Regions from separate parts of the Brenneria rubrifaciens genome, predicted to be linked through region 1. Evidence: predicted binding sites of a transcription regulator. Region 1 holds the regulator's gene; the other holds the start of a gene.

What was found. The regulator sigma-54, encoded in region 1, starts transcription at its own class of promoters, with help from an activator protein. The targets are predictions, from matches to a motif close to GTTGGCACANNTTTCGCTNT.
Region 2: glnA (glutamate--ammonia ligase) is a predicted target of sigma-54. The motif match lies at 1,838-1,857, and genes of this name have one in related genera.

Annotation. Positions count from the first base shown of each region.
Region 1 covers NZ_CP034035.1:206,726-223,067, forward strand. The annotation lists gene tldD (metalloprotease TldD) at 1-1,390, shown strand, start outside; gene aaeR (HTH-type transcriptional activator AaeR) at 1,571-2,512, opposite strand; gene aaeX (p-hydroxybenzoic acid efflux pump operon protein AaeX) at 2,849-3,052, shown strand; gene aaeA (p-hydroxybenzoic acid efflux pump subunit AaeA) at 3,062-4,009, shown strand; gene aaeB (p-hydroxybenzoic acid efflux pump subunit AaeB) at 4,014-5,972, shown strand; gene yjgA (ribosome biogenesis factor YjgA) at 6,015-6,563, opposite strand; gene pmbA (metalloprotease PmbA) at 6,791-8,131, shown strand; gene npr (PTS phosphocarrier protein NPr) at 8,193-8,465, opposite strand; gene rapZ (RNase adapter RapZ) at 8,465-9,316, opposite strand; gene ptsN (PTS IIA-like nitrogen regulatory protein PtsN) at 9,487-9,960, opposite strand; gene hpf (ribosome hibernation promoting factor) at 10,058-10,345, opposite strand; gene rpoN (RNA polymerase factor sigma-54) at 10,369-11,802, opposite strand; gene lptB (LPS export ABC transporter ATP-binding protein) at 11,852-12,577, opposite strand; gene lptA (lipopolysaccharide ABC transporter substrate-binding protein LptA) at 12,581-13,153, opposite strand; gene lptC (LPS export ABC transporter periplasmic protein LptC) at 13,134-13,700, opposite strand; gene kdsC (3-deoxy-manno-octulosonate-8-phosphatase KdsC) at 13,697-14,263, opposite strand; gene kdsD (arabinose-5-phosphate isomerase KdsD) at 14,343-15,329, opposite strand; gene EH207_RS01095 (calcium/sodium antiporter) at 15,404-16,342, opposite strand, start outside.
Region 2 covers NZ_CP034035.1:3,904,431-3,920,772, reverse strand. The annotation lists gene glnL (nitrogen regulation protein NR(II)) at 1-55, opposite strand, end outside; gene glnA (glutamate--ammonia ligase) at 351-1,760, opposite strand; gene typA (ribosome-dependent GTPase TypA) at 2,129-3,952, shown strand; gene yihX (glucose-1-phosphatase) at 4,133-4,744, shown strand; gene dtd (D-aminoacyl-tRNA deacylase) at 4,823-5,260, shown strand; gene fabY (fatty acid biosynthesis protein FabY) at 5,333-6,280, shown strand; gene EH207_RS17540 (AsmA family protein) at 6,313-8,007, opposite strand; gene EH207_RS17535 (nucleobase:cation symporter-2 family protein) at 8,163-9,551, opposite strand; gene recG (ATP-dependent DNA helicase RecG) at 9,716-11,797, opposite strand; gene trmH (tRNA (guanosine(18)-2'-O)-methyltransferase TrmH) at 11,797-12,489, opposite strand; gene spoT (bifunctional GTP diphosphokinase/guanosine-3',5'-bis pyrophosphate 3'-pyrophosphohydrolase) at 12,495-14,594, opposite strand; gene rpoZ (DNA-directed RNA polymerase subunit omega) at 14,613-14,888, opposite strand; gene gmk (guanylate kinase) at 14,942-15,565, opposite strand; gene EH207_RS17505 (hypothetical protein) at 15,707-15,934, opposite strand; gene ligB (NAD-dependent DNA ligase LigB) at 15,936-16,342, shown strand, end outside.

The DNA.
Region 1 (16,342 bases):
CGATCTGTCTTCCGTATTGGGATTATTAAATGAACGTCGTCTGGATTATGCCGATCTTTATTTTCAATCCAGCTACCACGAGTCATGGGTATTGGAAGACCGCATCATCAAGGATGGTTCCTACCATATCGATCAGGGCGTGGGAATTCGCGCGATTGATGGTGAAAAAACGGGGTTTGCCTATGCCGACCAGATCACGCTGAATGCGTTGCATCAGAGTGCACAGGCCGCCCGCAGCATTGTGCGCGAGCAAGGTAACGGCAAGGTGCATACGCTGGGCGAGGTGGGGCACCCTGCGCTTTATCCCCAGCTTAACCCGTTGGATAGCCTGACCCGTGAAGAGAAAATCGCCCTGTTGCAGCGAGCGGATGCAGTGGCGCGTGCCGCTGACGCCAGCGTGCAGGAAGTGACCGCTAGTCTGGCAGGGGTGTACGAACTGGTGCTGGTGGCCGCCACCGATGGCACGCTGGCAGCCGATGTTCGTCCGCTGGTGCGTCTGTCGATCAGCGTGCTGGTTGAGGTGGACGGCAAACGTGAGCGAGGCACCAGCGGCGGCGGTTCGCGCAGCGGTTATCACTATTTCTGGGAAGCCGATGACGGTGAACCGCGTGTGGAAGCCTGGGCGAAAGAGGCGGTGCGCATGGCGCGGGTCAATCTGTCGGCGGTTGCGGCGCCCGCGGGATCGATGCCAGTCGTACTGGGCGCGGGTTGGCCGGGCGTATTGCTGCATGAAGCGGTTGGGCACGGTCTGGAAGGCGATTTTAACCGCCGCGGAACCTCGGTATTCAGCGGTCAGGTGGGCAAACTGGTGGCGTCCGAGCTTTGTACGGTGGTGGATGACGGTACGCTGACAGGGTGTCGCGGCTCATTGGCGATGGATGACGAGGGGGTGCCGGGACAGTATAACGTACTGATTGAAAACGGTATTCTGAAAGGCTATATGCAGGACAAACTGAATGCCCGTCTGATGGGCGTCGTCCCTACCGGCAACGGACGCCGTGAATCCTACGCGCACCTGCCGATGCCGCGTATGACCAACACCTACATGCTGGCGGGGCAGTCAACGCCGGAAGAGATAATCGCCAGCGTTGAATACGGCTTATACGCGCCGAACTTCGGCGGCGGTCAGGTGGATATCACTTCCGGCAAGTTTGTGTTCTCAACATCTGAAGCTTACTTGATCGAGAACGGCCGTGTGACCACGCCGGTAAAAGGCGCCACGTTGATTGGCTCCGGCATTGAAGCCATGCAGCAGGTTTCTATGGTGGGTAACGATCTGGCGCTGGATAAAGGGGTTGGCTTGTGCGGCAAAGAGGGGCAAAACCTCCCAGTGGGCGTTGGTCAGCCGACGCTGAAGCTGGAAAGCCTTACCGTGGGCGGTACGGCGTAAGCAAACGCCGTACTCACGTTGTCTTTATGAGAAACCGCGTGCTTACTGAACGGATGCGGTTTTTTAACACAGGTCACGGCGGTGAAAACCGATTTCAACCGACTGATATGTATCGCGTGACGTTGCACCAAAACATCATCATTAATTTGTAGGGGGAAAGGCGAAAACGTTTCACGAAATTTACGTTTTCTCTTCCTCTCCCCCGTTATCCTGACGATACCCCTGATACGTCAGAGCGACTTTCTTAAAATATTCAATCATGTAATTGATGCAGACCTGCACTTTCAGCGGCAGGTTGTCTTTACGGGTATATAACGCATAAACCGGGCGCGGATCGGAATGGTAGCGGTTGAACAGAATTTCCATTTCGCCGCGCTGAATTTCTTCAACTACCCACATCAAGGGAATATAGGCGATGCCTGCGCCGGCTTTTAGCCAGCGCACCAGCGTCTGCGGATCGTTGGTGACAAAACGGCCCTGCGGCGCCAGCCGGGTGGAAATGCCTTCGGGGGCAATCAGCTCAAATTCACTATCCGCTCGCACGCTGTATTCCAGCCAGGAGAAATTGCCCATGTCGGCCGGTTTTTCCGGCGAGCCGTGCTGGGTCAGATAGCTTTTGGCGGCGCACACCACCATCGGCATCGATCCCAGTCGTTTGGAGAACAGGCTGGAATCCTGTAACGCCCCAACCCGGATGACAATATCCAGACCGTCGGCGATCAAATCAGGCGCAGGGATACCCGTGACCAGATTAACGGAGAGTCCCGGATATTCTTTCAGCATATCGGCGGTCATGGCGGATAACACATTTTGCGCCATGGTTGAAGAACTGCCGATACGTAATGTGCCGATCGGGGTACTGTTGAAGGCATAGAGCTGTTCATGCACCTCATGCGCTTCATGCAGCATGCGGCGGCAGCCGTGGTAATAAATTTTTCCCGCTTCGGTCAGGCCAATGCTACGCGTACTGCGGTTAAGCAGCTTGATTTGCAATTGGTCTTCAAGTTTGGTGACGGTCTGGCTGACGGCGGAAACGCTCATCTGAAGTTGGCGTGCTGCGGCGGTAAAGGAGCCGCATTGCACCACTCTGGCGAATATCGACATACTTTTTAATCGGTCCATTATTCACTCTGGCTTAAAAGTGATTTAGATCACACTGTGTAGATAAGGTGATAATAAACATTCATAATGTAGTCCATCCGGTGATGCCGGACGGGTCATGTAAAACCTTCAATCGTTCATTGTTATCACCGTAGCTTAAAAAATGCCGATTTAACATCGCTTATTGAATCAGCAGTCAGCCTCCTCCCTCGTTCTGACTCAGTTTTACCTGCCGGCTGTGAAGCCTGTGGGACAAGACGTTGCTGTCGATGCGTCACGCGGTGGACGATCATTACGTTAATCACGGTAACCTGTCATTAAGGCGCGTTACACCTAATGAAACATAAGGAAAAGAGGATGAGTTCACTCCCTGTTATGGTGCTGTTCGGTTTGTCGTTCCCGCCGGTTTTCTTTGTTCTGCTGGTGTCGCTGACGCTATTTTTTGTGGTGAACCGGCTATTACACCCGACGGGTATTTATGATTTTGTCTGGCATCCGGCGTTGTTTAATACCGCATTATTCTGCTGCCTGTTCTATCTGCTGTTCCGTTACGGTCTTTGAGGTTTTTTTGTGAAATCTTTCTTTATTGCCACGCTCGCGAAAAAGCTGGGCAGTGTGGTTATTACGCTGGCTGTTGTGTTATGCGCAATTGTGGCGGTATTTCGTATCTGGGCGTTTTATACCGAATCGCCCTGGACGCGGGATGCGAAGTTTAGCGCGGATGTGGTGGCAATCTCCCCCGACGTCGGCGGGTTACTCACCGATGTTCGGGTGACGGATAATCAGTCGGTGAAACAGGGCGATGTGCTGTTCGTGGTGGATCAACCCCGCTATCGTGAGGCGCTGGCCCAGGCTGAAGCCGATGTAGCCTATTATCAGGCGCTGGCGGTGGAGAAAAAGCGGGAAGCGGGACGCCGGGTACGTTTGGGCATTCAGGCGATGTCGCAGGAGGATATCGACCAGTCAGGCAATGCGCTGGAAACGGCGACGCACCAGCTTGCCAAAGCACAGGCCGCGTTGGGACTGGCGAAATTGGATTTGGAACGTACGGTGGTGCGTGCGCCAGCGGATGGTTGGGTAACCAACCTGACTGTGCAGCGCGGGGAATTTATTACCCGCGGTTCGACCGCCGTTGCGCTGGTAAAGAAAGATTCATTCTACCTGCTGGCGTATATGGAAGAAACCAAACTGGAAAGGGTGCGCCGCGGATATCGCGTTGAAATCACGCCGCTGGGCAGCGAGCGTATCTTCTACGGTACGGTGGACAGCGTGGCCGCCGGGGTGAACAACAGCAGTAGCAGCGTCGACAGTAAAGGTCTGGCAACCGTTGACTCAAACCTGGAGTGGGTGCGTCTGGCACAGCGCGTGCCTGTGAAAATCAAACTCGATCGTCAAATGGGCGATCTGTATCCGGCCGGCACCACCGCCACCGTCGTCATTACCGGCGAGCAGGTCAACAACGATAAAAAGCCATCGCCGCTGATTCGTCTGTTATACCGCCTGCGTGAGTTCGGTTAACATCATGAAAAACCCAATATTTTTGCGCTTCCGTTTTGCGTTTAAGCTGAGTTTCGCCATTGTCCTGTCTTTGCTGCTGGGTTTCCATTTGCAGTTGGAAACTCCGCGCTGGTCAGTGCTGACGGCGGCCATCGTTGCTGCCGGCCCGGCTTTTGCAGCGGGAGGCGAACCGTTTTCCGGCGCGATCCGTCATCGCGGCATGTTGCGTATTATCGGGACGTTTATCGGCTGTATCGGTGCGTTAGTCATCATTATTGCGACGATCCGCGCGCCGGTTCTGATGCTGATGCTGTGTTGTTTGTGGGCGGGCGTGTGTACCTGGCTCTCTTCACTGGTCAAAGTTGAAAACGCCTATGGGGTTGGGCTGGCTGGCTACACGGCGTTGATCATCATCGTCACCGCGCAGGGAACGCCGCTGCTGACCCCACAGTTTGCCGTCGAGCGCTGTAGTGAAATTGTACTGGGGATTGTGTGCGCGATTCTGGCTGATTTGGCGTTCTCGCCGCGTTCGATAAAGCAAGATATTGACCGTAGCATCGACGCGCTGCTGGTGGATCAGTATCGGTTGCTGCAACTGTGTATCAGTCAGGCGGAAAAAGCGGTGATCGATACCGCCTGGCACGAGCTGGTGCGTAAAACGACAGCGCTGAATGGTATGCGCAGTTATTTGATGATGGAATCGTCGCGCTGGCAGAACAGCAACCGCCGGTTGAAATCAATGCATACGCAATCGCTGGCGCTGATTACCCAGGCTTGCGAAACCTATCTGATTTTACAGGACCATCCTTCATGGATGAAAGGCAGCCTGAAATGGGTTATCGATCAGCCGGTTGAATCGATGCGGGATGTCCATCAGCGTCTGAAATCGCTGCGGCATCTGATGGTGGCCAGCGATAGTCAGGCGATCCCGCCTACGGTGAGTAGCTGGGTCGGAACCGCAACCCGCTACTTGTTGCTGACCAAAGGCGTGCAGACCAACGGACGCATCAGCAAAGTAGAGGCTGAGGTGCTGAGCAGCGATGTTGAGGTTAAAGTACCATCCGCTGAAGCCCACCATGCCATGATCAACGGATTGCGTACGGGAGTAGCGACCGCGCTGGGCTGCTTATTCTGGCTAAGTACCGGCTGGACGTCGGGCAGCGTTTGCATGGTGATGATTGCCGTGGTGACGTCGCTGGCGATGCGATTGCCGAACCCCAAAATGATGGCGATTGATTTCCTTTACGGCACAATCTTCGCGCTGCCGCTGGGGGCGCTGATGTTTATGTTTATCATGCCCGCCACGCAGCAGAGCATGCTGTTGCTGTGCATCAGCCTGGGGACGATGGCGTTCTTCCTGGGTATCGAGGTGCAAAAGCGGCGTCTGGGGTCGCTGGGCGCACTGGCGAGTACGATTAATATTCTGGTGCTGGATAACCCGATGACCTTCGATATCAGTCAGTTTCTGGATAGCGCTATCGGGCAGATTATCGGTTGTTTTCTGGCATTGCTGGTCATTTTGCTGATCCGCGACAATGCGAAAGCCCGCACCGGACGCACGTTGCTGAATCGTTTTGTTTACCGTGCGGTATCGGCATTGACGACCAATCAGGCGCGGCGCAAAGATAACCACTTACCCGCGCTCTACCAGCAGCTGTTTTTACTGCTGAACATGTTCCCCGGCGATATTGCCAAATACCGTCTGGCGCTATCGTTGATTATCGCGCATCAGCGCCTGCGTTTACTGGCAATCCCGCCGGATAAGTCGCTCTCCGCTTTTCATCGCCGGATCCGCGCCACGGCGCAGCAGGTGATTGGCGCGCGGCGGGAAACCACGCGCAGCCACTCTTTTGCACAACTATTGGATGAGCTGGGGGAGTACCAGCAGAAACTGACTGAACGGCAGGTGTCGCCGGACATGACGGCATCGGTAGGACGTTTAATCGCCATGTTGCGTAAATATCAGCACGCGTTGAGTGATTAGACGCGCTAACCCAGGGGCGCGGTGGTCACCCCAAATCCGCTGTCACGCTTCGGTTTCTGACAATTCACGCAGGTACTGAAAGATCTGACGGGTGGATTTCGGCGGTTTATTCGCAGCCTTTTCTTTTTGCGCGTTGCGCACCAGCGAGCGTAGCTGCTGACGGTCGGCATGTGGATAAAGCGCCAATATGTCGGGAATGGCGTCATCCCCTTCAGCCACCAGACGGTCGCGCAGCAGTTCAAGCTTATGAAAAAGCACCACCTGCTGATTGTGACGGTTTTTCAGTTTATCCAGTGCCGCCTGGATGGGTTCAGGATCGCGGGCGCGCAGCATTTTACCGATCAACTGCAACTGGCGGCGGCGGCCCTCTTTCTTGATTCGCTGCGCCAGCTCTACCGCAGTGCGCAGATCATCATCCAGCGGGATTTTCTCCAACGCGTTTTTACCCAGCTCTACCAGCTCCGCGCCGAGATCTTTCAGCGCTTCGGCATCGCGCTTTATTTCGCTTTTGCTGACCCAGATAATTTCATCATCATCGTCTTCGTTATTGTCCGGGACATCATCAAGCCAGTCTGCGGGTTTCTTGCTCATGGTGGGTTCCTAAAAATTTCCGGGCGCGTTTTTAACGGCGCTTGCCGCGACGCCGAAAATGACAGGCAGGTCGCTCGTCGTAAAAAGAGGCCGATCCTAACAGGTTTGGGCTTTGTGCGAAATTGTCTAAAGATCCTGTTAGACTTAAAAGTTCTATGCTACCCCCTTCATCTTTCGAGTTGCAGGTATATATTGGCTTTGATTTCCTCACTCATTATGGCAGAACAATGGCAATAATCACTCAGGTTGCACAACAGCGCGCAGCGCTGGAACAGGCGGTTGAACAGGCGCTGGCGCTGGCGCGGGCGGGGTCTGACGGGGCGGAAGTCGCGGTGTCGAAAACCACCGGCATTGGCGTGAGCACCCGCTATGGTGAAGTTGAAAACGTTGAATTTAACAGTGATGGCGCGCTGGGCATTACGGTATATTACCAGCAGCGCAAAGGCAGCGCGTCATCCACCGACCTCAGCCCGGATGCGATCGCGCGCACCGTGCAGGCGGCGTTGGATATTGCCCGTTACACCTCCGCCGATCCCTTTGCCGGGCCTGCGGATAACGATCTGCTGGCCTTTGACGCGCCGGATCTGGATCTCTTTTACCCAGCGGAACTGAATGCGGAGCGGGGTATCGAACTGGCCGCGCGCGCGGAACAGGCTGCGCTGAAGGCGGATAAACGCATCACCAATACCGAAGGCGGCAGTTTCAACAGTCATTACGGTATCAAAGTGTTTGGCAACAGCCACGGCATGCTGCAAAGCTTCTGCTCCAGCCGTCATTCCATGTCCAGTTCTGTGATTGCCGAAGTGAATGGCGATATGGAGCGTGATTACGCCTATACCGTTGGTCGTTCGCTGGATGATTTGAAAACGCCGGAATGGGTGGGCGAAGAGTGCGCGCGCCGAACGTTATCCCGTCTGTCGCCGCGGAAGTTACCGACCATGCAGGCGCCGATACTGTTTTCCGCTGAAGTGGCGACCGGACTGTTCGGCCATCTGGTCGGCGCAATCAGCGGCGGCAGCGTGTACCGTAAATCGACCTTCCTGTTGGATAAACTGGGCCAGCAGATTTTACCAGAGTGGCTCACTATTGAAGAACAGCCGCATTTGCGCAAAGGGCCGGCGTCGGCGCCGTTTGATAATGAAGGTGTACGCACTCAGCAACGTGAGATTGTGAAAGACGGTGTCTTACAGACCTGGCTGCTGAGCAGCTATGCCGCGCGTAAGCTGGGCATGAAAAGCACCGGACACGCCGGAGGGATTCATAATTGGCGCATTGCCGGACAGGGGCTGGATTTCGACGGTTTGCTTAAACAGATGGGCAAAGGTCTGCTGGTGACCGAACTAATGGGACAGGGCGTCAGCGGCGTAACGGGGGACTATTCTCGTGGCGCGTCCGGTTTCTGGGTGGAAAACGGCGAAATTCAGTATCCGGTCAGTGAGATTACCATAGCGGGCAACCTGAAAGACATGTTGCGCAACATCGTGACGGTCGGCAACGATATTGAAACACGCAGCAATATTCAGTGCGGCTCGGTGCTGCTGCCTGAAATGAAGATTGCGGGAGAATAAACCACGGCGGGGCGGTCATCGGCTTTATGCGATTGCCGCTGCGCCGCGAAGCCGAAAAGCATTACTCTTCATCAAACCCGGCTTCAAATAGCTGGATAACCGCCGCCAGCGCCGATACCTCATCCGGGCCTGTGGCCTCGACCTCAATGAGCCGGCCTTTGGCCGAATCCAGCATCAGCATGGCAATGACGCTGCTGGCTTCGGCCTCCGTACCGCTGTCGTTGCGCAGCATCACTTCCGCGTCAAAACTCTGCACCAGTTCAAACAGTTTCATGGCGGGCCGGGCATGCATACCCAGCTTGTTCTTGATTTCAACTGTTTGTCTGACGGTCATTATTTACGTTTTTCCAATGTGCGATGGCGCGACTGAACGTTCTTGCCGCGTGAGCGGAAATAATCAGCTAACTGCTCCGCGATGTACACCGAACGATGTTTTCCCCCGGTACAGCCAATCGCCACCGTCAGATAGCTGCGGTTGTTGGTTTCCAGCATGGGAAGCCACAGTTCCAGATAGCTGCGCGTCTGGTAGATAAAATTGTGGACTTCAGTATGCCGATCGAGGAAGGCAGCGACGGGTTTGTCCAGACCGGTCATCGGACGCAGCTTCGGATCCCAGTGCGGGTTGGGCAGAAAGCGAACGTCAAACACATAGTCGGCATCAATGGGAATACCGTGTTTATAGCCGAAAGATTCAAATACTATCGTCAGTTCGCGTTCCCGTTTACCCAGCAGGCGGGTACGCAGCATTTCAGCCAGCTCATGCACCGACATCTCGGAGGTATCGATGATCAGATCGGCCTGCGAGCGCAGCGGTTCCAACAGATCGTTTTCTTCATCAATGGCGCTTTCCAGCGACAGATTTTTACTGGATAAGGGATGCAGACGGCGGGTATCACTGTAACGGCGGATTAGCGTATTGCGATCGGCATCCAGGAATAACAGTTGCGGTGAGAAGCTTTGCGGCAGTTGTTCCATCGCGTGCTCGAAGATTTCCGGGGATTCCGGCATATTGCGTACATCAATGCTGACCGCGGCGGAAATATTGCGTGCCGCAAGCGTATTGGCCAGCTCTGGCAACAAAACCACTGGCAGGTTATCTACGCAGTAGAACCCCATGTCTTCAAGCGCGCGCAGGGCGACAGATTTCCCCGACCCTGAGCGACCGCTGACGATCATCAGCACCATCTGACGACTCCCCTCTGGCAGCGTGATGGCGAACTCTTGCTGCCGTTGTGTTTATAGTGAATGGCTAGAAAATGAATTGTTAGAACACAGATTGCAAGCACTCTCTGCCCCCAAGAACCGTTGATCCCCGATCGGGTCGCCATTCATCGTCAGCATTGCCGTCATTTGACTTAACCGGTTTCCGTCATGATCTGATAGAGCTCTTCATCGCTTTGCGCCGCCCTCAAGCGCCGGCAAACCGTTTTATCCGCCAGGCGTTTGGCGACGAGCGACAGCGTATGTAAATGGGTTTTACATTGTTCTGCCGGAACCAGCAAGGCAAAAAGCAAATCAACGGCTTGATTATCAATGGCATCGAAAGCGATAGGCTGCTCTAACTGGATAAAGACGCCGATTGCTCCCAGCACGTTATCCCCCTCAAGCTTTCCATGTGGAATGGCAATACCATTGCCGATACCGGTACTGCCCATTCGCTCGCGGGTGAGAATGGCATCAAAAATAATCTGTGAGGAGAGATTAAGCTGTTTGGCCGCCAGCTCACTGATAATTTCCAATGCCCGCTTTTTACTTTGGCAATGGACCGAACTTCGGGTGCACTCTGGACGTAACACGGTGCTGAGTTGCAAAACGGGATCGTTGTTCATTTTATATTCACTTAACGGCGCTTTTACTTCTGGTGAGCCCGGCCCACAGGCGCATGAGCCGGGTCTGTTCTCTTGCCCAACGGGACAAGAGAAGAAACTAGTGCTGTTTCAGCTTATCTTTATGCTTGGTAAGCTGGCGAGCCAGCTTATCGATCAGCAAATCGATAGCGGCGTACATATCTAGCGCTTCTGATGTGGCGTGCAGCTCTCCACCGTTGACGTGAACCGTGGCGTCAGCGATTTGTTGTATTTTCTCCACTTTCAATACCACGTTGACCTGATTGATGCGATCAAAGTATTGCTCCAACTTGGAGAATTTGGTGTTCACGAAATCGTGTAAAGGTTCGGTAATTTCGATGTGGTGTCCGGTGATGTTGAGCTGCATCGTCTCTTCCTTCTCTGTTGAGATCAAACCAGTTGTTTACGCTGATTTGATGGTGGGATAGATAAAGACTCTCGGTATTTCGCCACCGTCCGCCGCGCCACAATGATGCCCTGTTCGGCGAGCAGCAGCGTGAGCTTGCTGTCGCTTAATGGCTTGGCGGGGTTTTCCGCGGCGATTAACTTCTTCACCAGTGCCCGGATAGCCGTTGACGAAGCCTCACCTCCGCTGTCGGTATTCACGTGACTGGAGAAGAAATATTTTAGTTCAAAAATGCCGCGCGGACTGTGCAGAAATTTCTGTGTGGTCACCCGGGAAATGGTGGATTCATGCATATCCACCACTTGGGCGATATCTGCCAGCACCATCGGTTTCATGAATTCTTCACCCTGTTCAAAAAAATCCTGCTGTTGTTCGACAATACAGCGGGTCACTTTGAGCAGCGTATCATTACGGCTCTCCAGACTTTTGATTAACCAGCGCGCTTCCTGCAAATGACTACGGATAAACTGGCCGTCGCTGTCGCTACGGACGCAGTTGCCCAGCGCGGCGTATTGCTGATTGATCTGTAGCCGCGGCACGCTGTCGGTATTCAGTTCGACCACCCAACGTCCCTGGATTTTGCGCACCAGCACGTCAGGAATAACATATTCGGACTCACCCGTGTTGATGGATTGGCCCGGACGGGGGTCGAGGGATTGAATCAGCGCCAGCGCTTCTTTCAACACCTCTTCTTTCAGGCGGGTTGAGCGAATCAGGCTGCGGAAATCATGGTTGGCCAGCAAATCGAGGAAGTCGCTCACAATCAGCCTGGCTTCCGCGAGGCGCGGCGTGCTCTCAGCAAACTGGGAAAGCTGTACCAGCAGGCAGTCACGCAGATCGCGCGCGGCAACGCCCACCGGATCAAAGCGCTGTACCCGCTTGAGCACCGCTTCCACTTCATCCAGCGTGACGTTTTCATCCCCAATGCTGTCCAAAATATCTCCCAGCGGCACGGTGAGATAGCCGGTGTTGTCCACCGCGTCAACGATGGACGTCGCTATCGCCGCATCGGTATCTGAAAAGGGCGTCAACTCCACCTGCCACATCAGGTAATCCTGAAGGGTTTGCGTCGTTTCCCCCTGATAGATGGGTAACTCTTCATCCCGGTAATCGGTGCCGGTGCCGGATGGCGTGCCCGCGGAATAGATTTCGTCCCAAGTCGCGTCAAGCGGCAACTCTTCCGGCATATCTTTCTGTTCCAGCGCTTCGCCGGTATCCAGCGAATCACTGTCGGCCGCCTCGAATGACTCTATTTCTTCGTGATTGTCCGACTGCTCGAGTAACGGATTATTTTCCAGCGCCAGTTGAATCTCTTGTTGCAGTTCAAGCGTGGACAGTTGCAACAGACGGATTGCCTGCTGTAGCTGTGGAGTCATGGCCAATTGCTGGCTAAGCCTGAGTTGCAAACCTTGCTTCATAAGTAGCGCTAACTTCCTTATCTATTATTTAATTTGAAACCCTACCCTATCAGAGTCGGAAGCCTTCGCCCAGATAGACGCGTTTTACCTGCTCGTCGGCAAGGATTTCGGTCGGTGAACCGTGGGCGATCAGGTGTCCCTGACTCACAATGTAGGCGCGCTCGCAAACATCCAGCGTTTCACGGACGTTATGATCGGTAATCAACACGCCGAGTCCGCTGTCACGCAGATGTTCAATTATTTTTTTTATATCAATCACCGAAATGGGGTCAACACCGGCAAATGGCTCATCCAACAGGATGAATTTAGGGTTTGCCGCCAGCGCACGGGCGATTTCCACTCGGCGCCGTTCTCCACCGGAGAGCGATTGTCCCAGACTATCGCGTAAATGGATAATATGGAATTCTTCCATTAGCTCGTTCGCCCGGTCTTCCTGTTGTTCCGAGGTCAGATCTTTACGGATCTGCAAAACGGCCATCAGGTTGTCGTAGACACTCAGCCGGCGAAAGATCGACGCTTCCTGCGGTAAATAGCCGATCCCGCGCAGAGCGCGGTCGTGCAGGGGCAGCAGGCTGATATCGTCGCTATCAATTACTATCCGCCCTTCATCGAGCGGGACAATACCGACAACCATATAAAATGTGGTGGTTTTCCCCGCGCCATTCGGCCCCAGTAGCCCAACGATTTCACCGGAGTTAACGGTAAGACTGACGTTTTCCACGACTCGGCGGCCTTTATATGCCTTAGCCAAATTTTCTGCGATTAATGTTGCCATAAGTTATTCGGTGACTCTCGGTTGCGGTGTTTGAGAGGGGGAGGCGGCGTTCTTGTTCTCTTTTTCCTGAAGTTGAGAGGGAACCAATACCGTAGTAACACGTTTACCTTTATCGCTGAAAGCCTCCATCTGCTGTTGTTTCACCAGATAAGTGATTCGGTCGCCTTTCACATTGCTGTCCATCTGCTCCAGGTAGGCGTCGCCGGTCAATACCAGAAAGTCATTGGCCAGTTCATAACGGACTTTCCGGGCATGGCCTTTCACTGGCTTGCCGTTGTCCTGCATCTGGTAGAAAGTGACGGGGTTGCCGTAGCCTTCAACAACTTCACGGCCCTTTGCGTCCTGTGGCCGGGTAACGACGACTTTGTCGGCTTTGACTTCTATCGTTCCCTGCTTTACGACGACATTTCCGGTGAACGTTACCGTATTGCCTTGCATGTCCAGAGACTGCTGTTCTGAATCGATATTAATCGGCTGGTTGTTATCCCCGGTAACGGCCGGCGCAGAAACGCTGACGGCTAACAGCGAACTGGCGATCAGGGTGTGACGCATCAGATTATTGGTTTTGAATTTCATAAGAGGTTTTTACCTTTTCGATCAACTCGGCTGTCTTATTACGCAGATTCCCGCGCATTCTCATCCCGTTGGACGTAAAGCTGGCGCCGTACAGGGTGACTTCATCATCGGAAGAGACGTCCTGAGTGACCAGATTTACCTTGGCATTATTGGTTTTGATTCTCTTCAACTGTGAGTCATGTGTCAGGCTGTTGACCTCGACATGACCGTATAGATAGAGCATTTTGTCTTTCGTCAGCTTGGCGCGGTCCGCGCGCACCGACCAGGTCGCCGTCCCCTGTTCGTTAAACATTGTCGCCACCGGGGTGGTAAACCAGCTTAGTTGCTCGTCATTGAAATATTCCGCTTTGTCCGCGATCAGACGGTAGCTCAGCTTTCCGGCCGGGCTGTAAACCTGGGTGGTGGTTTTCTCGCTGGTATATACCGGTACGGCCGGACTCGCACTGTCTGTCGGCGTCACCGTTTCATTATCTGTAATAGTCCAGCCGATCAGAATGAGGGCAAGCAGTGCCAGCAAAGCGGTCAGCCAACGCTTAGTTTTACTCATATCGACAACCCTTTGGCCTGCTCCAGCTTACCCTGTGAAAACAGGATTAAATCACAAAGTTCACGTACCGCGCCGCGACCGCCCGCGATGCGCGTAACATAATCAGCCCGCGGCAGCAGCAACGGATGAGCGTCAGCCACGGCAACGCTTAAGCCCACCTGAGCCATCACCGGCCAGTCGATCAGGTCGTCACCAATATAGGCGACCTGGCTAGCGGTTACCGTCAGTTTATCCAACAGATTGTTGAAGGCCAAAACCTTATCGGACTGTCCCTGATAAAGATGGGTGATCCCCAGCGTTTTACAACGGTCTACCAGCAGGTCGGCCGTTCGGCCGGTAATAATGGCGACTTCGATACCGGACGTCAGCAGGCAACGGATGCCGTAACCGTCGCGGACGTTAAACGCTTTCAATTCTTCACCGTGATTTCCCATATAAATCAGCCCATCCGACATCACGCCGTCAACATCGCAGATTAACAGACGAACTTTACCGGCCTTATCCAGCACCTGTTGATCGACAGGCCCATAACAGGTATCGGTTTGCGTCCTGGTTTCACTCATTGATGTTTATCCTTGGTTCTTTTGGCTATGGATCTACAAGTAGTTACTTCACTATCGCGGGTTGGCGCATGATGACGGATTACACCACGCCTGCACGTAGCATATCGTGCATATGAACGATCCCCTCCAGACGATCGTTTTCCGCCACCAGCAGCGACGTAATATGGCGTGACTGCATCAGGTTCAGTGCTTCCACGGCCAGCGTTTGCGGCGTGACCCGAATGCCGCCGACGGTCATCACATCAGCAATGCGGGCGTTGTTCAAGTCAATCTTCATGTCGAAGATTCGGCGCAGATCGCCATCGGTGAAGATGCCGAGGATTTTCATGTCCGCATCGCAGATTACCGTCATCCCTAAATTTTTGCGCGTTATTTCCACCAGCGCATCGCGCAGGGAGGCATTGTGGGAGACATGGGGAATTTCTTCGCCCGAGTGCATGATGTCGCTGACGCGCAGCAGAAGTTTGCGGCCCAAAGCCCCGCCGGGGTGGGAGAGCGCAAAGTCTTCGGCGGTAAAACCCCGCGCCTGCAACAGTGCGACAGCCATCGCATCTCCCATCACCAGCGTCGCGGTCGTACTGCTGGTCGGCGCCAGACCTAAAGGGCAGGCTTCTTGCGGAACATGGACGCACAGGTGGATATCCGCCGCCTTTCCCATGGTGCTTTCAGGATTGCCGGTCATGCAAATCAGGAAAATCTGCTGGCGTTTCAGTACTGGGATTAACGACAGGATTTCGTGGGATTCACCCGAATTGGAAATGGCAATCACAATGTCATGCGGCGTGACCATGCCCAAATCGCCATGGCTGGCTTCGCCGGGGTGAACAAAAAAAGCGGGGGTTCCGGTGCTGGCGAACGTCGCCGCCATTTTGCAACCAATGTGGCCGGATTTTCCCATTCCCATCACGACCACCTTTCCCTGACAGTGAAATATTTTTTCGCAGGCCTGCGTGAAATTATCGTCAATGTACTGATCGAGCTGTGCCAGACCTTCGCGCTCAGTATTCAGAACCTGTTTGCCTGCCTGCTGAAAATCAAAACCGGGTTGGAGTTCAAAATGTGACATACCTGAGTGATCCTGCTTGGTTTGATGCTGTTAGTGAATGCGCTGATGTTCGGGTTAACCCAGCCATTCGCTAATTACACAAAGAACAGCACCGAGAGATAAACGAAAAACGCACAGAGTAACAGCGCGCCCGCGCCCTGTCCGATACGGCGTTTCCTGCTGAGGTACAGCGCCGCCAGTATCGTGCTGGCTCCTAGCATGACCCAATAGTCGCGCCGGAAGGCAAGGGGATTGACTGCGCCGGGTGAAAGCAGCGCCGGTACGCCCAACACGATGGCGATATTAAAAATATTCGAGCCGATGAGATTGCCCAGCGCAATATCATCTTCCTTTTTCAACGTACCAACAATGGCGGTGGCCAATTCAGGCAGGCTGGTGCCAATCGCCAGCACGGTGAGGCCGATGGTCAGTTCGCTGATATTAAAATAGCGGGCCAACACGGTGGCATTATCGATCACCATACGCGCGGCCATCGGTAAAATAATCAGACCGAGGATCAGCCATAAAATGGCGACCGTTTGATTACTGTCTTCCTGGGGCAGTTCAGCCAACTGCTCCCGAGTCAGGCTATCCACGCCTTCTTGTTGCGCCAGACGCGTCATGCGGATTATCAGGAACAGATACAGCCCGGCGGTGGTCAGGAGAATCATGCCGTCAGTGCGGCTCAGGTCGCTATCATGTAATAAAAAGCCACATAAAACGGTGATCAGCAGCATAAGCGGAAATTCCCGGCGCAACAGTTCTGAATGAACGGCCAGGGGGCGGATGAGCGTCGCACTGCCGAGAATCAAGAGAATGTTGGCGATATTCGAGCCCAGTACGTTGCCGACCGCCATGTCGATCTGATCGTTTAATGCGGCGGTTACGGAAACAATCAGTTCGGGCAGCGATGTCCCGACGCCGACGATGGTAAGACCGATAATGAAAGGCGGCAGGCCGATGGTGCGCGCGAGAATGGCGGCGCCATACACCAGACGATCGGCACCATATACCAGCAATATTAAACCAACGAA
Region 2 (16,342 bases), 330 kb from region 1:
TGTTAATTAAAGAAGTTAGGATCTGCCCAGCATCGGGCAGCGTGCCTGTTGCCATAACGCAGACTCCCGCACCCTATCAGTGCATAGTAGTGTATATGATGTTGTAATTTCAGAGCTCGTGGAGAAAAAAGCCCATCTTTAGATGGGCTGAAAAATTTCCACGGCAACAAAAAATTTTCAGGAAAAATTTTTTAATAATGCAAAGCGTTAGTCTGTAGGGCGAACCCCATGGATGGGGTGACGAGCAATAGCTCGTCACTAAAAACAGACTGAACATTGATTTTGTCAGTAGCCCAAACGTCAGCACGATCGCGCTACTGTGTCATTGTACGGCTAATCACGGTTTTTGATTACACGCTATAGTACAGTTCAAACTCAACCGGGTGCGGCGTCATGCGAACACGATCATTCTCTGCTTTACGTAGTTCGATGTAGGCATCAATCGTGTCATCAGTGAATACGCCACCGCGGGTCAGGAACTCGCGGTCCGCATCCAGTGCGTTCAACGCTTCTTCCAAAGAGCCTGCAACGGTTGGGATTTCACTGGCTTCTTCCGGCGGCAGATCATATAGGTTCTTATCCATTGCATCGCCAGGATGGATTTTGTTGATGATACCGTCAACGCCAGCCATCAGTAGCGCGGAGAATGCCAGATATGGGTTAGCGGCCGGGTCCGGGAAACGGACTTCAATGCGGCGCGCTTTCGGGCTGGCAACGACCGGAATACGGATAGAAGCGGAACGGTTACGTGCGGAATAAGCCAGCATTACCGGTGCTTCGTAGCCCGGAACCAGACGCTTATAAGAGTTGGTGGTCGGGTTGGACAGGGCGTTGATGGCTTTAGCGTGTTTGATGATTCCGCCAATGTAGAACAGCGCGGTTTCAGACAGGCCGCCGTATTTGTCGCCAGAGAACAGGTTTGTCCCGTTTTTGGACAGCGACATATGGCAATGCATACCGGAACCGTTATCGCCGAACATTGGTTTCGGCATGAACGTTGCGGTTTTACCGAATGCGTGAGCGACGTTATGCACAACGTATTTGTAAATCTGGATTTCGTCGGCTTTCTTGGTCATGGAGTTGAAGCGGGTAGCTACTTCGTTCTGACCTGCGGTTGCAACTTCGTGGTGATGCGCTTCAACCACCAGGCCCATTTCTTCCATAGTCAGACACATGGTAGAGCGGATGTCCTGTGATGAATCAACCGGAGGAACCGGGAAGTATCCGCCTTTGACTGCCGGACGATGACCTTTGTTGCCGTCTTCATATTCTTTGCTGGAGTTCCAGGCGCCTTCAATATCGTCAATAGTGACATGAGAACCGGAGATGCTGCTGCCGAAGCGCACATCATCAAACAGGAAGAATTCAGGTTCTGGTCCAAATAGGACGGTATCGGCAATACCGGAAGAGCGCAGGAAATCTTCGGCCCGCTTAGAGATAGAACGCGGATCGCGGTCATAACCTTGCATCGTGCCGGGTTCGAGAATGTCACAGCGAATATTCAGCGTGGTTTCTTCAAAGAAAGGGTCGATAACCGCAGTGGTGGCATCCGGCATCAATACCATGTCGGATTCGTTGATACCTTTCCAGCCGCCAATCGAGGAACCGTCAAACATTTTACCTTCTTCAAAGAAGTCAGCATTAACCTGGTGAGCTGGAATAGTGACGTGCTGTTCTTTGCCCTTGGTATCGGTGAAGCGCAAATCAACAAACTTCACTTCATGTTCATTCAGCATCGTCAAAACATGTTCTACGGACATACTTGGTTCTCCCGATTGTCATTTATCGTCGTGGAACGAATATCATTATGGATTGATGTTGTTACCGTGCGTAGACTAAAGCTAAAAGTGTGCCAACTTTTTAAATGCGAGCAATGTGTTGCCCTTTGGGGGCTTTTCGCCTGAAAACCACTGCACCATTATAGCGTGTAGCACCATGTTGGTGCTTTCTTGTAAATCGTAGCACTATAATAGTGCAATAATTTGCGCTTGTAGCGCTTTTGCACCGCGAAAGGGATCACAAAGCTGGCAGTCATCAGTTGTTTATCATTGATGCTTGTGATCTTGTTTAGTCCCTCGATTAATCCGTGTACAATAGCGCGCTATTTCTAAATGCCTGAGGCAAAGCTGTGATCGAAAATTTGCGTAACATCGCCATTATTGCGCACGTTGACCATGGGAAAACCACCCTGGTCGATAAGTTGTTGCAACAATCCGGAACTTTCGGAGAACGTACTGAAGCAACCGAACGTGTAATGGACTCCAACGATTTGGAGAAAGAGCGTGGGATTACCATCCTCGCCAAAAATACCGCCATTAATTGGAAAAACTACCGCATTAACATTGTGGATACCCCAGGGCACGCCGACTTCGGCGGTGAGGTAGAACGCGTAATGTCGATGGTTGACTCGGTGCTGTTAGTCGTTGACGCGATGGATGGTCCGATGCCGCAGACCCGTTTCGTGACTAAAAAAGCATTTGCTAATGGTCTGAAACCGATTGTGGTGATCAATAAGGTTGACCGTCCCGGCGCCCGTCCTGACTGGGTTGTCGATCAGGTGTTCGACCTGTTCGTGAATCTGGATGCAACGGATGAGCAACTTGATTTCCCAATCATCTACGCTTCCGCGCTGATGGGTATCGCGGGTAACGACCACAATGATATGGCGGAAGACATGACCCCGCTGTATCAGGCGATCGTTGACCATGTCTCTGCGCCGCAAGTAGAGCTTGATGCGCCGTTCCAGATGCAGATTTCTCAATTAGACTATAACAACTACGTGGGTGTTATCGGTATCGGCCGTATCAAACGCGGTAAAGTTAAACCTAACCAGCAGGTTACTATCATTGATAGCGAAGGCAAAACCCGTAACGGTAAAGTCGGTAAGGTGCTGACCCATATGGGTCTGGAGCGTATCGAAGCTAGCCTGGCCGAAGCGGGCGATATCATTGCTATCACCGGTCTGGGCGAACTGAACATTTCCGATACCATCTGTGATGTGAACGCGGTTGAAGCTCTGCCGGCGCTCTCTGTTGATGAACCCACCGTGACCATGTATTTCAACGTCAACACTTCGCCATTCTGCGGTAAAGAAGGTAAGTATGTGACGTCTCGTCAGATCCTTGAGCGTCTTAACAAAGAATTGGTGCACAACGTCGCGCTGCGCGTAGAAGAAACCGAAGATGCCGATGCGTTCCGCGTTTCAGGCCGTGGTGAGCTTCACCTGTCGGTTCTGATCGAAAACATGCGTCGTGAAGGTTTTGAGCTGGCGGTTTCCCGTCCGAAAGTGATCAATCGCAAAATTGATGGCCGTATGCAAGAGCCATTCGAGAACGTGACGCTGGATATCGAAGAACAGCATCAGGGTGCCGTTATGCAAGCTATGGGCGAGCGTAAAGGCGATGTTAGGGACATGATTCCTGACGGCAAAGGTCGTATCCGTTTGGATTACCTGATCCCGGCACGCGGTCTGATCGGCTTCCGTACTGAGTTCATGACCATGACGTCCGGCACCGGTCTGCTGTACTCCACGTTCAGCCACTATGATGACGTGCGTCCGGGGGAAATCGGTCAACGTCAGAACGGTGTTCTGATCTCAAACGGTCAGGGTAAAGCGGTTGCGTTCGCCCTGTTCGGTTTGCAGGATCGCGGTAAACTGTTCCTGGGTCACGGTGCGGAAGTGTATGAAGGCCAGATTATCGGTATTCACTCACGCTCAAACGATCTGACGGTAAACTGTCTGACCGGTAAGAAGCTGACCAACATGCGTGCTTCGGGTACGGATGAAGCGACAACATTGGTTCCGGCCATCAAAATGTCTCTGGAACAAGCGCTGGAGTTTATTGATGACGACGAACTGGTTGAAGTTACGCCATTGTCCGTGCGTATTCGTAAGCGCCATCTGACGGAAAACGATCGTAAACGCGCTAGCCGCGGTCCTAAAGAGAGCTGATTTTTATCAGTCATTTCTTTTGTGAATAGCGCACCTTCGGGTGCCCTATTCACGCGTGGCGTTTTCCTGCTTACATTTTTTATACCTTTGCTTCCATTTTTTTCCTGCTTATCCTCCCTGTTCAGTTCTGCGATTTCCCGCTACAGTGAAAAACCAACGGTTACATCATGAGGAGAGGCCATGCTTTATATCTTTGATTTGGGCAATGTCGTCATCGATATTGATTTCAACCGGGTATTAGGTGTCTGGAGTAAGCTGAGCAGCGCGCCGCTGGCGACGCTGAAAGAGCGTTTTGTCATTGGGGAGGCGTTTGAACAGCATGAACGCGGTGAAATCAGTGATGAAGAATTTGCCGTTCGATTATGTGGTGAAATGGGCATTTTGCTGAGCTTTGAGCAGTTTTCCGCAGGATGGCAGGCTATTTTTGTGGCGTTGCGTCCGGAGGTAATCGCGATTATGCAGCAGCTGCGGAAAAATGGGCATCGTGCCGTGATCCTTTCCAATACCAATCGTCTGCACTGCAATCATTGGCCTAACCTGTTTCCTGAGGTGGAGAATGCGGCCGACCGTCTTTATCTCTCGCAAAATATCGGTTTGCGTAAGCCCGAAGCGGCTATCTACCAGCATGTGCTGACGCAGGAAGGTGTCACACCGGAACAAGCCATCTTTTTTGATGATAACCCTGCCAATGTTGCTGCTGCCCAGGCGCTGGGGATCCGCAGCATTCTGGTGACCGACCGTCAGGTGATCCCTGACTTTTTTGCCACTCAGTCAGCGGCGTCCGGCGTGTGAGCCGTTGTTGATCGGAGTCATCGTACATTGCTGCGATGAGTTCTGCCAATGTCATAAAAACAGGAGTGAAAACGTTCTATGATCGCGTTAATTCAGCGGGTATCCAGTGCCAATGTCACCGTGGACGATGCGATTATTGGTGAGATTGGGCAAGGATTGCTGGTATTGCTGGGCGTTGAGCAAGGCGATGATGAACAAAAGGCTGAGCGGCTTTGCGAACGGGTTCTGGGTTACCGCGTGTTCGCTGATGAAAATGGTAAAATGAACCTTAATGTCATCCAGGCGGAGGGCAGCGTATTAGTGGTATCACAATTTACGCTGACGGCCGATACCCAGAAGGGAATGCGCCCCGGTTTTTCCCGTGGCGCTACCCCTGTGCAAGCCGATCGGCTCTATCAGTATTTTGTCGGGCAGTGCCGTGAACGGGCCATTCATACGGAAACAGGGCGTTTTGCCGCAGACATGAAAGTTGCACTGGTTAACGATGGTCCGGTGACATTCTGGCTACAGGTATAATGTATTTTTTGATGAGGCGTGATTTAAGTAATGCACGGTTTTAATGAGGAAAAGTTTCAATGAGGCATGGTCATGTATCACCTGAGAGTACCTGAAAGCGCGGAAGAACTTGATGCGTACTACCAATTCCGCTGGGAGATGCTGCGTAGACCGCTGCATCAGCCGCTTGGCTCTGAGCGTGACGCTTATGACGCGCTGGCGCATCACCAGACGGTGGTTGATGAACAAGGGCGGCTGGTGGCGATAGGACGTCTCTCTATCAATGCCGATAATGAAGCGGCAATCCGGTTTTTAGCGGTGCATCCAGGGGTTCGCGGAAAAGGGTTGGGGACATTGCTGGCCATGACCCTGGAATCGGTGGCGCGTCAGGAAGGCGTAAAACGGGTGGTCTGTAGCGCGCGTGAGGACGCCAAGGGTTTCTTCGCCAAGCTGGGTTTTGTCGATCAGGGGGAAATCACCGTGCCACAGACCACGCCGATAAGACATTTTCTGATGATTAAACCGGTTGAGACGCTGGATGATATTTTACATCGCCCGGATTGGTGCGGTCAGTTGCAGCAGGCCTGGTATGAGCACATTCCGCTAAGTGAAAAAATGGGTGTACGCATTAGCCAGTATACCGGGCAGAAATTTATTACTACCATGCCGGAAGCAGGTAACCAGAATCCTCATCACACCTTGTTTGCCGGGAGTATGTTTTCGCTTGCCACGCTCACAGGCTGGGGATTGATCTGGCTGCTTTTGCGCGAAAGACGTTTGGGGGGAACGATTATTCTGGCCGATGCGCATATTCGTTACAGCACGCCAGTGACGGGCAGGCCCAGCGCGATTGCCGACCTTGGCTCACTGAGCGGTGATTTGGATCGTCTCGCCCGCGGACGCAAAGCCAGGGTGCAACTGAATGTGGATCTGTTCGGCGATGAGAAAAAAGGCGCGATGTTTGAGGGCGTTTATATTGTTTTACCCGCGCATCCCGAAGTACCGCTGGAACAGGGTGGGGGCGGGTCTGAAATACGGTGATGGCGTGGCCGCCATCACCCATGCTTATCTGCCTATTGTGCGGCAGGGGTCAATTCGCCCTGGTCCATTTGCTGATTGATGGGTTGCCCGTTGCCGTCAACGCCCTGAAGCGAACCATTCAGCGTTGGCTTCAACGGCGTACTGGCGGCGAGTCGTCCGTTGAGCTGCAATTGCAGGTTCGAATCGCCTGTGGGGGCTGAAGGTGATGTCGGCCATCCCCAGCGCGTCAAGATAACCAACGGAACGGAACGTCCTGTCATCGTAAATGAAAACGCACGGGCGGGTTGCTGGCTGACAGTGGCTTTGGCTTCCAATAGACCCGTCTGCACAAACGTGCTGAGTTCGGTGATGGAAATCTGATCGTCATTGGCTGTCAGGGCCAATGACGGACGCCGGATATCCACCCTGTTGAAGGTGGCGTCGCTAGCGTTCAAATTCAGACTGCCAGCCCAAATACCCCATTGATGATTACGCGCCAGCGTCAGATCGCGACCATATCCATCCAGCGCAGTAAGTTGGAATGGAAAATCCGGGTTGATGTCGATCAACAGGTTGCGGTTCGCCGTGAATTTTCGGAGGTTCACCTCTGCCAGCCAGTCCGGTAGCGACGTTTGCCAGTATTGACGCCAGTCGCCCGGCAGCGTGTATTCCAAGCCCGCCACCACGAATTCATCCAACTGCAAACGGTGGTTACTGCGCTGCCAACTGCCGTTGGTACGCAGCAGGCCGCCTTCCCAGCGCGTAGTGAACTGTTTGATACCCACGCCGTTCGGCGAGAGCGCCAGATTAACGATAGGATCAATGAAGTGCATGCCGCCGTTGACAATATCAGTGGCGTTGAAAGACAGCTCGCCGTCCTCGCTTTCCCAGTCGCCTTTTTTAAAGGTTACGCCCTGTAGCGTCACGTCAAGATCGTTAAACGCCCAACCCGGCCCTTCAATTCGGGCATCAATCAAATCAAAGCGATTGACCGTCACTGACGGGATGTGGGTCACCGGCTCCCAAAAATCCCGCATGTTTAGTGGGGTTTGCAGACGAACATTGCTGAGTCGCAGATTACCAATTTGCCAACTGCCATCTTCATCCCGGCTGGCGTTGCCCGTGAGTTGGCCTTGCGCGACATCGGCGCCGAAATTACTTAAAATAAGCTGGTTGTGGTTGATTTCACCCTGCATCAGCACCTGACTGGCGGGAATGTCATTAAGGCGCATTGAACTGGCGCTGAGCTGAAAGCGCCCCTGCTTGCCCAGTAAATATCCTGTTTCTGGCCGCCAGGGCGTCATACCGCCGTTGATGATCTGACCATTTAAATGCCAGTCGCCGTCTTGTGCCCGTACTGCCATCGAACGTAATTGTAAAACGTCTGCTTCGACGGGCAGCGTGACGTCTGTCGACGACAGATCCAGCGTGCCCCCTTCCAGCGTCAGGCTGGAGAAGTGACGTGGGTCGGTTATCTGACGCGCGCTGAAGCCTGCCGAGACGGTAGGCGCGGAGAGTGTCGGAGGCTGATCCTTGCGGCCGAAAATCACGTCTTTCAACTGAATATGGTCGGGTGAAGACCAGTCATGATTGATTTTACCTAATGAAAGCTGATAGCGGGTGTTTTGATTCACCCAGTTGCTGACCCAGCCTGCCGCCCATGCCGTTTGCAGTAATACATACAAAACAACCAGCGCCAGCAATGCCAGCAGAAACAGCGTCAGCAACAATTTCCCGAAAAATTTCATTGTGTCTGTCCAGGCCAATCGTCAGAGATAGTGAGTTTATGCCGCAATTACCTATAAGGCTCAATAGATAATGCAGTTATAAACAGTAAAAAGCGACCCGTGTTGCACACGTGTCGCTTCTTACTGTCAGGCGCCGCTATTTACGCTGGTTGATATTATTTTTCTTCCTGAGGGAAAACCAGGTTCAGTACGATTGCCGTGATACCGCCCGCGGCAATACCGGAAGAAAGCAGCGTTTTCATCCACTCAGGCGCGAATTGCAGAATCAGTGGCTGCTGCGACACGCCCAGCCCTACGGCCAGAGAAAGCGCGATAATCATGATGGCGCGGCGATTTAACGGCTCGCGAGAGACGATACGAACGCCGGATGCCGCGATGGTGCCAAACATGACGATTGTCGCGCCGCCCAAAACCGGCTCTGGAATGTGTTGCACAAAGCCGCTCACCGCCGGGAATAGACCCAGAACGATTAGCATCAGTGCAACAACAAAACCGACATAGCGGCTGGCGACGCCGGTAAGCTGAATGACACCATTGTTCTGACCAAAGCAGGAGTTCGGGAAAGTATTGAAAACCGCTGACAGGCAGGAATTCAGGCCATTTGCCAGTACGCCGCCTTTTAAACGTTTCATGTACTTCGGCCCGCTGACCGGCTGCTCTGATACATCGGAGGTCGCGGTGATATCCCCGATCGTTTCCAGTGAGGTCACCATAAAGACCAGCATCAGCGGGATGAGCAGGCTCCAGTCAAAGCCCAGTCCATAATACAGCGGTGTCGGCACCATGATGATCGAGCTTTCCGCCGTCGGCATGTTGTCCGGCAGCATGCCCATGATCCACGCGCCCAGATAACCGACCGCCATGGCGATCACCAGTGACGCTACGCGCAGATAGGGGTTGCGCTGGCGGTTCAGCACAATGATCACGATTAGAACAATCCCCGCCAGCAACAGATTCTTCGGTGCGCCGAACGTATGGTCGTTCATCGCGGCGTAGCCGCCGCCAATGGATGTCAGGCCAACCTGAATCAGAGACAGGCCGATGATCATCACGACAATGCCCGATACCAACGGCGTGATAATACGGCGCGCCAGGTGCAGGAAGCGGGAAAGAATAATTTCTGTGCAGGAGGCGACCATCAGCGTACCAAACAAGGCTGCCATCATGGTGGGAACATCCGCGCCGCCGTTTTTCAGCGCCAATCCGCCCATGATCAAGGGCGTAACGAAGTTAAAGCTGGTGCCCTGAATAGACAGCAGGCCCGAACCCACGGGCCCCCAGGTTTTAATTTGCAGAATGGAGGCAAGGCCGGAGGCAAAAAGCGACATGCTGATGATGTGCTGCGTGTCCTGTGCCGGCAACCCTAACGCCTGACAGATCAGTATGGCGGGCGTGATCACCGCGACAAACATCGCCAGCAGATGCTGACAGGCGGCAAACAGGGTTTGCGGCAGAGGTGGTCTGTCCTCCAGACGGTAGATCAACTCACTGTGCTTAGGTGCTGAAATTAGTTCTGACTGAGGAGTATCCGTGGTGGCGGTCATAAGAATGGGAGTACCTGAAATGACAAAGGAAGAATTTTAAAGATCTCTTTGGCAAAAGCAAACGTTTGCGAAACACTGTTTCTATATAATATGAAATTTGTCTGGCGCGCACTGACAGGTTATTTGAAGGCTATTCGGCAGGCGGGCGTATCACGACGTGATATTCATGCATTGGTATAACGGGCTCTTTCCGGTAACCAGCGTTCAATCAATGCCCTGGCGTGTTGCGGGTAACGTTGATGGAGGTGGCGCGCAACGCGCTGTATTTGCGGAATTAACGCCTGATCGCGTAGCAGGTCAGCTACTTTGAATTCGGTATTACCTGTCTGACGGGTACCTAATAGTTCTCCGGGGCCGCGAATTTCCAAATCGCGTTGCGCAATGACAAAGCCATCGTTGCTGTCACGCAATACCTGAAGCCGCTTCTGCGCGGTTTTACTGAGTGGTGTCTTATAAAGCAGCACGCAGTGCGAGGCAACAGCGCCGCGCCCGACGCGGCCGCGCAACTGGTGAAGCTGCGCCAGCCCCAGTCGCTCCGGGTTTTCAATAATCATCAGGCTGGCATTGGGGACGTCAACCCCAACCTCGATAACCGTGGTGGCGACCAAAAGCTGTAGTTCACCCTGTTTGAAAGCCTGCATAACGGTCTGTTTTTCCTGTGCTTTCATCCGACCATGCACTAATCCGACCGAGAGATCGGGCAGAGCCGCTTTCAACTCCGCGCACGTTGCTTCGGCGGCTTGTGCTTCCAACAGGTCGGATTCCTCAATCAGCGTACAGACCCAATAGGCTTGCCGACCTTCCTGCTGACAGGCACTGTTAACGCGCTGAATAATGTCATTACGGCGTGAGTCGGGGATCGCCACGGTGGTAACAGGCGTTCTTCCCGGCGGCAGTTCGTCGATGACGGAGATATCCAGATCCGCGTAAGCGGTCATAGCCAGCGTCCTGGGAATCGGCGTCGCGGTCATGATCAACTGGTGAGGGTGAAATCCCTGTTCTTCGCCCTTTTCCCACAGGGCCAGACGTTGATGCACGCCGAAACGGTGTTGTTCATCAATAATCACCAGCGCCAGCCCATTGAATTTTACCTGCTGCTGGAAAATGGCATGCGTACCGATCACCATGGATACCTGACCGTTGGCAATGGCGTCCTGCTGCGCCTGTCGCGCTTTTCCCTTTTGTTTTCCGGCCAGCCAGCCAACTTCAGTTCCCAGTGGTTCAAACCACTGGCGAAAGTTGTACGCATGCTGCTCCGCCAGCAGTTCGGTAGGCGCCATGAGCGCCACCTGTTTGCCATTTGCGATAGCGCGTAGCGCCGCGAGCGCGGCAACCAGCGTTTTGCCTGACCCGACATCTCCTTGCACCAACCGCATCATAGGAAAACCGTTGGTCATGTCGGCTTCAATTTCGCCGACGACCCTTGCCTGCGCCGGTGTGGGTGAGAATGGCAGGCTGGCGAGCAAGCGCTGTTTAAGCTGGTCGTTGGCTGGCAACGATATTGCCCGGTAACGCTGAGCACCCGCACGAACCGCCAGCATGCTCAGGTTATGCGCCAACAGTTCTTCCATGATAAGCCTGAGCTGTGCCGGATGTTTACCCTGCTCAAGCTCGCTGAGTTGCATATCGGGCGGCGGGCGGTGCAGGATATGCAAGGCTTCCGGCAGACTGATGAGCGATCGGCTCAGTTCTTCTGGCAACAGCTCATCGATGTGATTGTCATCCAGCATAGCCAGCGCCTGATCGGTTAATTTGCGCAACGTTGCCTGGCGAACACCCTCCGTTGTGGGATAAACGGGTGTCAGGGATGGCTGTAATTCAACCTGAGTGTTATCCCCTTGCAGCCGGTACTCCGGGTGGATAATTTCAGCGCCAATTTTGCCGCGCTTGATTTCACCGTAGGCGGTGACGCGCTGGCCTGGAGCCAGACTGTTCTTCATTGCGGCGTTGAAATTGAAAAAGCGCATGATCAGCAGACCGCTGCCGTCACTGATTTGGCAGGTCAGCATGCGGCGACGCCCAAACGTAATGTCATTGCGCAGGACTTCGCCTTGCACGGTGGCGTACATACCCGGAAGGAGATCGCCGATAGTATAAAGGTGGGTACGGTCTTCGTAGCGCAGCGGCAGATGAAGCAACAAATCCTGGACGGTTTCCAGTCCGAGACGAGCAAGTTTTGCTGCCTGACTGGAACCCACGCCAGCTAGCGAGCTTAGCGGTTGGGTATGCAGCAGGCGGCCTTGCATCAGGACTCCGACGCTTGCATCGCCGTCCACCAGGTGGCGGCGGCAACGATTTGGCCGTGATTGCCGATATGAGGGCGGGGTAAGCTTTTACGTTTGGCCACGCGTGCCAATACCGGATAACCCCCTTCAAACAGCAGCCGCTGCTGCTCTTCCTCCTCCAGCGGGCTCTTGTCTCGTTGATACATGCCTGCTATCTGCCGCTGTCGCTGAGCTTCATATAAAATCAAGGCGGATGCGACAGAGACATTCAGCGATTGCACCATACCCGTCATGGGAATGATGATATCCCGGTCGGCCAGCTCAAGCGCTTGCGCCGTAATGCCGGTTTTTTCCTGTCCCAGCAGAATGCAGGTTGGACGCGTGTAATCAATGTCGCGGAAATCGACGGCCTGCTCGGACAAGTGTGTTGCCAGAACCTGCATGCCTGTCGATTTGAGGTGGCTGACGGCATCATGAATGGTGCGGTGCGTTTTGACCTCAACCCAGCTATTGCTGCCCGCGGCGGAAGAAACCAGCGTTTTCATACGGCTGGTAGGCCAGACGGCATGAACCTGATGAACCCCAACCGCATCGGCGGTGCGGATCACCGCGGAAATATTGTGCGGTTTATGGACCTGCTCCATGCAAACCGTCAGATCGGGCTGACGGCAGGTCAGCATCTCTCTTATACGTGCATAACGTTGAGGGGTCATAACAGTTAATTTCGGTTACGGTTAACTTTTATCACATCCGGCATTACGCGGATCTTACGCATAATATTGGCCAAATGAACGCGGTCGAGCGTGGTGAGACGGATAAACGCACTGTAAACGCGACCGTCTCTTTCTTCCGTATTGATACTTTGAATATTGGAATTCGCGGCGTTGATCGCCGCCGTCAGGTTAGCCAGCGCGCCCTGATGGTTAAACATGTCTACTTTAATTTCGGCGATAAATTCTTGCTCGGTCACTTTATCCCATTCAACCGCCATGAACTTCTCGAGTTCTTTCTGGTAGCCTCGGATGTTACGACAGGATTCATGGTGGATGACCAGCCCTTTACCAGGACTGACGTGGGCAATAATCGGATCTCCCGGGATAGGACGACAGCATTTCGCGAAGGAAATCATCACGCCATCCGCGCCCTTAATGGGCAATTTGCGCAGCCCGGTATTGCCCAACTGGGATTGCTCGTTGAGCAGGTTTTTCGCCACCACCACACTCATGGCATTACCCATGCCGATCTCCGCCATCAAATCGTCCAGCGTCGCGAGCTTCATTCTCTCCAGCTCAAGCTGAATGTTTTTTGCAGGAATATCCGACAGCTTACGACCGCTGCCCAGCGCGTGGTTCAGCAAACGCCGTCCCAGACTGACGGAATCATCGCGTTTGAGATTTTTCAGCATCTGCCTGATTTTGGCGCGCGCACGAGAGCTGACCACAAAGTTCAGCCAGGCGGCATTCGGTCTGGCGCCAGGTGCGGTAATGATTTCAACGGTTTGTCCGCTGGTCAACGATTGAGACAGCGGGTAAGGCTGCCGGTCCACTCTGGCTCCGACGCAGGCATGGCCGATATCGGTGTGTACGGCATAAGCGAAATCCACCGGCGTCGCGCCCGCGGGTAATTCCACAATCCGGCCTTCCGGCGTGAACACATACATTTCGTCTGGAAAGAGATCGGACTTAACGCTTTCAATAAACTCAAAGGAACTGCCCGCGCTTTGCTGTAATTCCAGCAGGCTTTGCATCCACCGTTGCGCGCGAACCTGCGCGGTGGTGCTGCTTTCGCCTTCCTTATAAGCCCAATGCGCGGCAACGCCCATTTCCGCCATCTGATCCATGTCATCGGTGCGGATTTGGACTTCCACCGGCACGCCATGCGGACCAATCAGCGAAGTATGCAGCGATTGATAACCGTTGGCTTTAGGGATGGCAATGTAGTCTTTTACTCGTCCGGGACGCGGTTTATACAGGCTGTGTACCTGGCCCAACACGCGATAGCAGGTATCTACTTCTTTAACGATCACCCGAAAGGCGTAAATATCCATAATCGAATGGAAACGCTGTTCTTTCAGGTGCATTTTGCAGTAGATCGAGTAAAGATGTTTTTCGCGACCGCTGACCCGGCAGGTCATTCCAGCTTCGGTTAAGCGCCCCTTAATTTCGGCGAGGATTTTCTGAATCATCTCTTTACGGTTACCGCGAGCAGCCTTGACGACCTCTTTAATTACGCGGTAACGGTTGGGGTAGAGCGCTTCAAAACCTAACTCTTCAAGTTCGGTTTTGAGATGGTGAATACCCAGCCGATGAGCCAGCGGACTGTATATTTCCAGCGTTTCGCGGGCAATACGGCGGCGCTTGTCCGATCGCAGCGAACCCAGCGTGCGCATGTTATGGGTACGGTCCGCCAGTTTGATCAGAATGACGCGGATATCCTGCACCATCGCCATGATCATTTTGCGAAAGTTTTCAGCTTGCGCTTCTTTCTTATCCCGAAATGTCAGTTTATCCAGTTTGGAAACGCCTTCCACCAACTCGGCAACGCTTTTACCAAAAAGCTGTTCCATGTCCTGGTAGGTGGCGGGCGTATCCTCTATTACATCATGCAATAGCGCGGCCATCAGCGTTTCATAGTCGAGACGCATCTCGGCCAGAATGCAGGCCACCGCTACCGGATGAGTGATATAGGGTTCGCCGCTGGAGCGAGTCTGTCCCTCGTGGGCATCACGCGCAACCAGATAAGCCTGCTGTAAACGTTTTATCTGGTCTTCCGGCAGATAACGTTGAATCAGCAGATTGAGGCTTTCAAAAAGGTACAAGGGCGACTCGTGGTCTAATTAACGGCGGCCTTCAGCAATTGCGGTGACCGCCTGAATTTCAGCGGCTTCCTGCTCCTGCTGCTCCTGACGGTCACGAACGTCCAGAATCTGGGCGTTGATCAGACCTTCTTCGATCTCGCGCAATGCGATTACGGTATACTTATCGTTTTCTTCCGGCACCAGCGGATCTTTTCCGCCGATCTGGATCTGACGGGCGCGGCGAGCAGCGACCAACACCAGGTCAAAACGGTTACCAATTTTCTCTACAGCGTCTTGAACAGTTACGCGTGCCATAATGTGCTACTCCACAGGAAATAAAATGACTGCGCATCATACTGAAAGAGGCGTCAGTCTGCCAATAGTTTGGTGATTAATGCATCATGTCGTACTTTTTGTCTGCCCAAAAGCAGACGCTCCGCGCGAATAATGGTTTTCAGATCGAGTAAAGCCAGATCAAAATCATCATTCACAATTAAGTAATCATACTCGCTGTAGTGCGTCATTTCAGCCACCGCCAGCGCCATACGACGAGCGATGACCTCTTCGCTATCCTGACCGCGGCCTCGCAGACGGCGCGCCAGTTCTTCTTTTGACGGAGGCAAAATGAAAATACTGCGCGCCTGCGGCATCTGGGTGCGGATTTGCTGAGCGCCCTGCCAGTCAATATCCAGGAACACATCCACGCCACTCGATAATATCTGTTCAATGGCCAACCGGGATGTTCCGTAGTAGTTGCCGAAAACTTCAGCATATTCCAGGAATTCGTTCTCCTGAATCATACGCTTGAATTCGTCAACAGAAACAAAGAAATAGTGTTCGCCGTGATTCTCTCCCGGCCTTTGGGCTCGAGTGGTATGTGAAATCGATACCTGCGTGTCATAAAGCGGCTGCGTTTTTAATAACGCCTGAATCAAACTGGATTTCCCGGCCCCACTGGGAGCGGAAACGATATACAACGTGCCTTGAGCCATAGTGAAATTTTGCTAATTGCGATTATTGGAATATACCCCGTCATCTTTCAGCCGACAGGCTTATAGTGACCAGCATGATGAAATATTTGGGTACAGATGCGACAGAATGCGCATTCCCATAGTATACACACCGTTATGCCATCAGTCGCGCTGCGATAAATATCGTCGCGGGATGTTTTTTCTTATGCCATCAAATGCTTTGTCTGCCAACGTCTTTAATTCAATTTGCGTATCGCGTTCCATCACTTTTTCCATAGGTTGCAAGCGATAAATCATCCTGCGAGACGCTTTGCATTTTTTCTTTTTCGCACTCGTTTTATCTCTGTCACTGCGTTTTACTGCAGCTCTTTCTCTGTTGGAGATGAACATAATGTGTCACGGGTTCAGGCGGTTACTCGTTCTGGCGTTGTCCGGGTTTACCTGTTGCGTCTCGATGGCGGCGCCTGTTTGCCCTGATTGGTCGTTGGCGCGAGCGGATAAAGAAATCGATACGTTACAAAAACAGTTGGAAAGCTGGGATGACGCTTACTACAGGCTGGGGAAGAGCCTGGTTGACGATGAGGTATATGACCAACTCAGGGAGCGGTTGAGCCATTGGCAGTTGTGTTTCCAGCCAGATGCCGAAGCCGCTCGTATCAAACTGCCCGATAGCGGCAAACAAGCCCATCCTGTGGCACATACCGGCTTGAAAAAACTGTCTGACCACAGGCAACTGGCGCAGTGGATACAGCAGCGTAGGGATGTCTGGGTTCAGCCTAAAATAGACGGTGTGGCGGT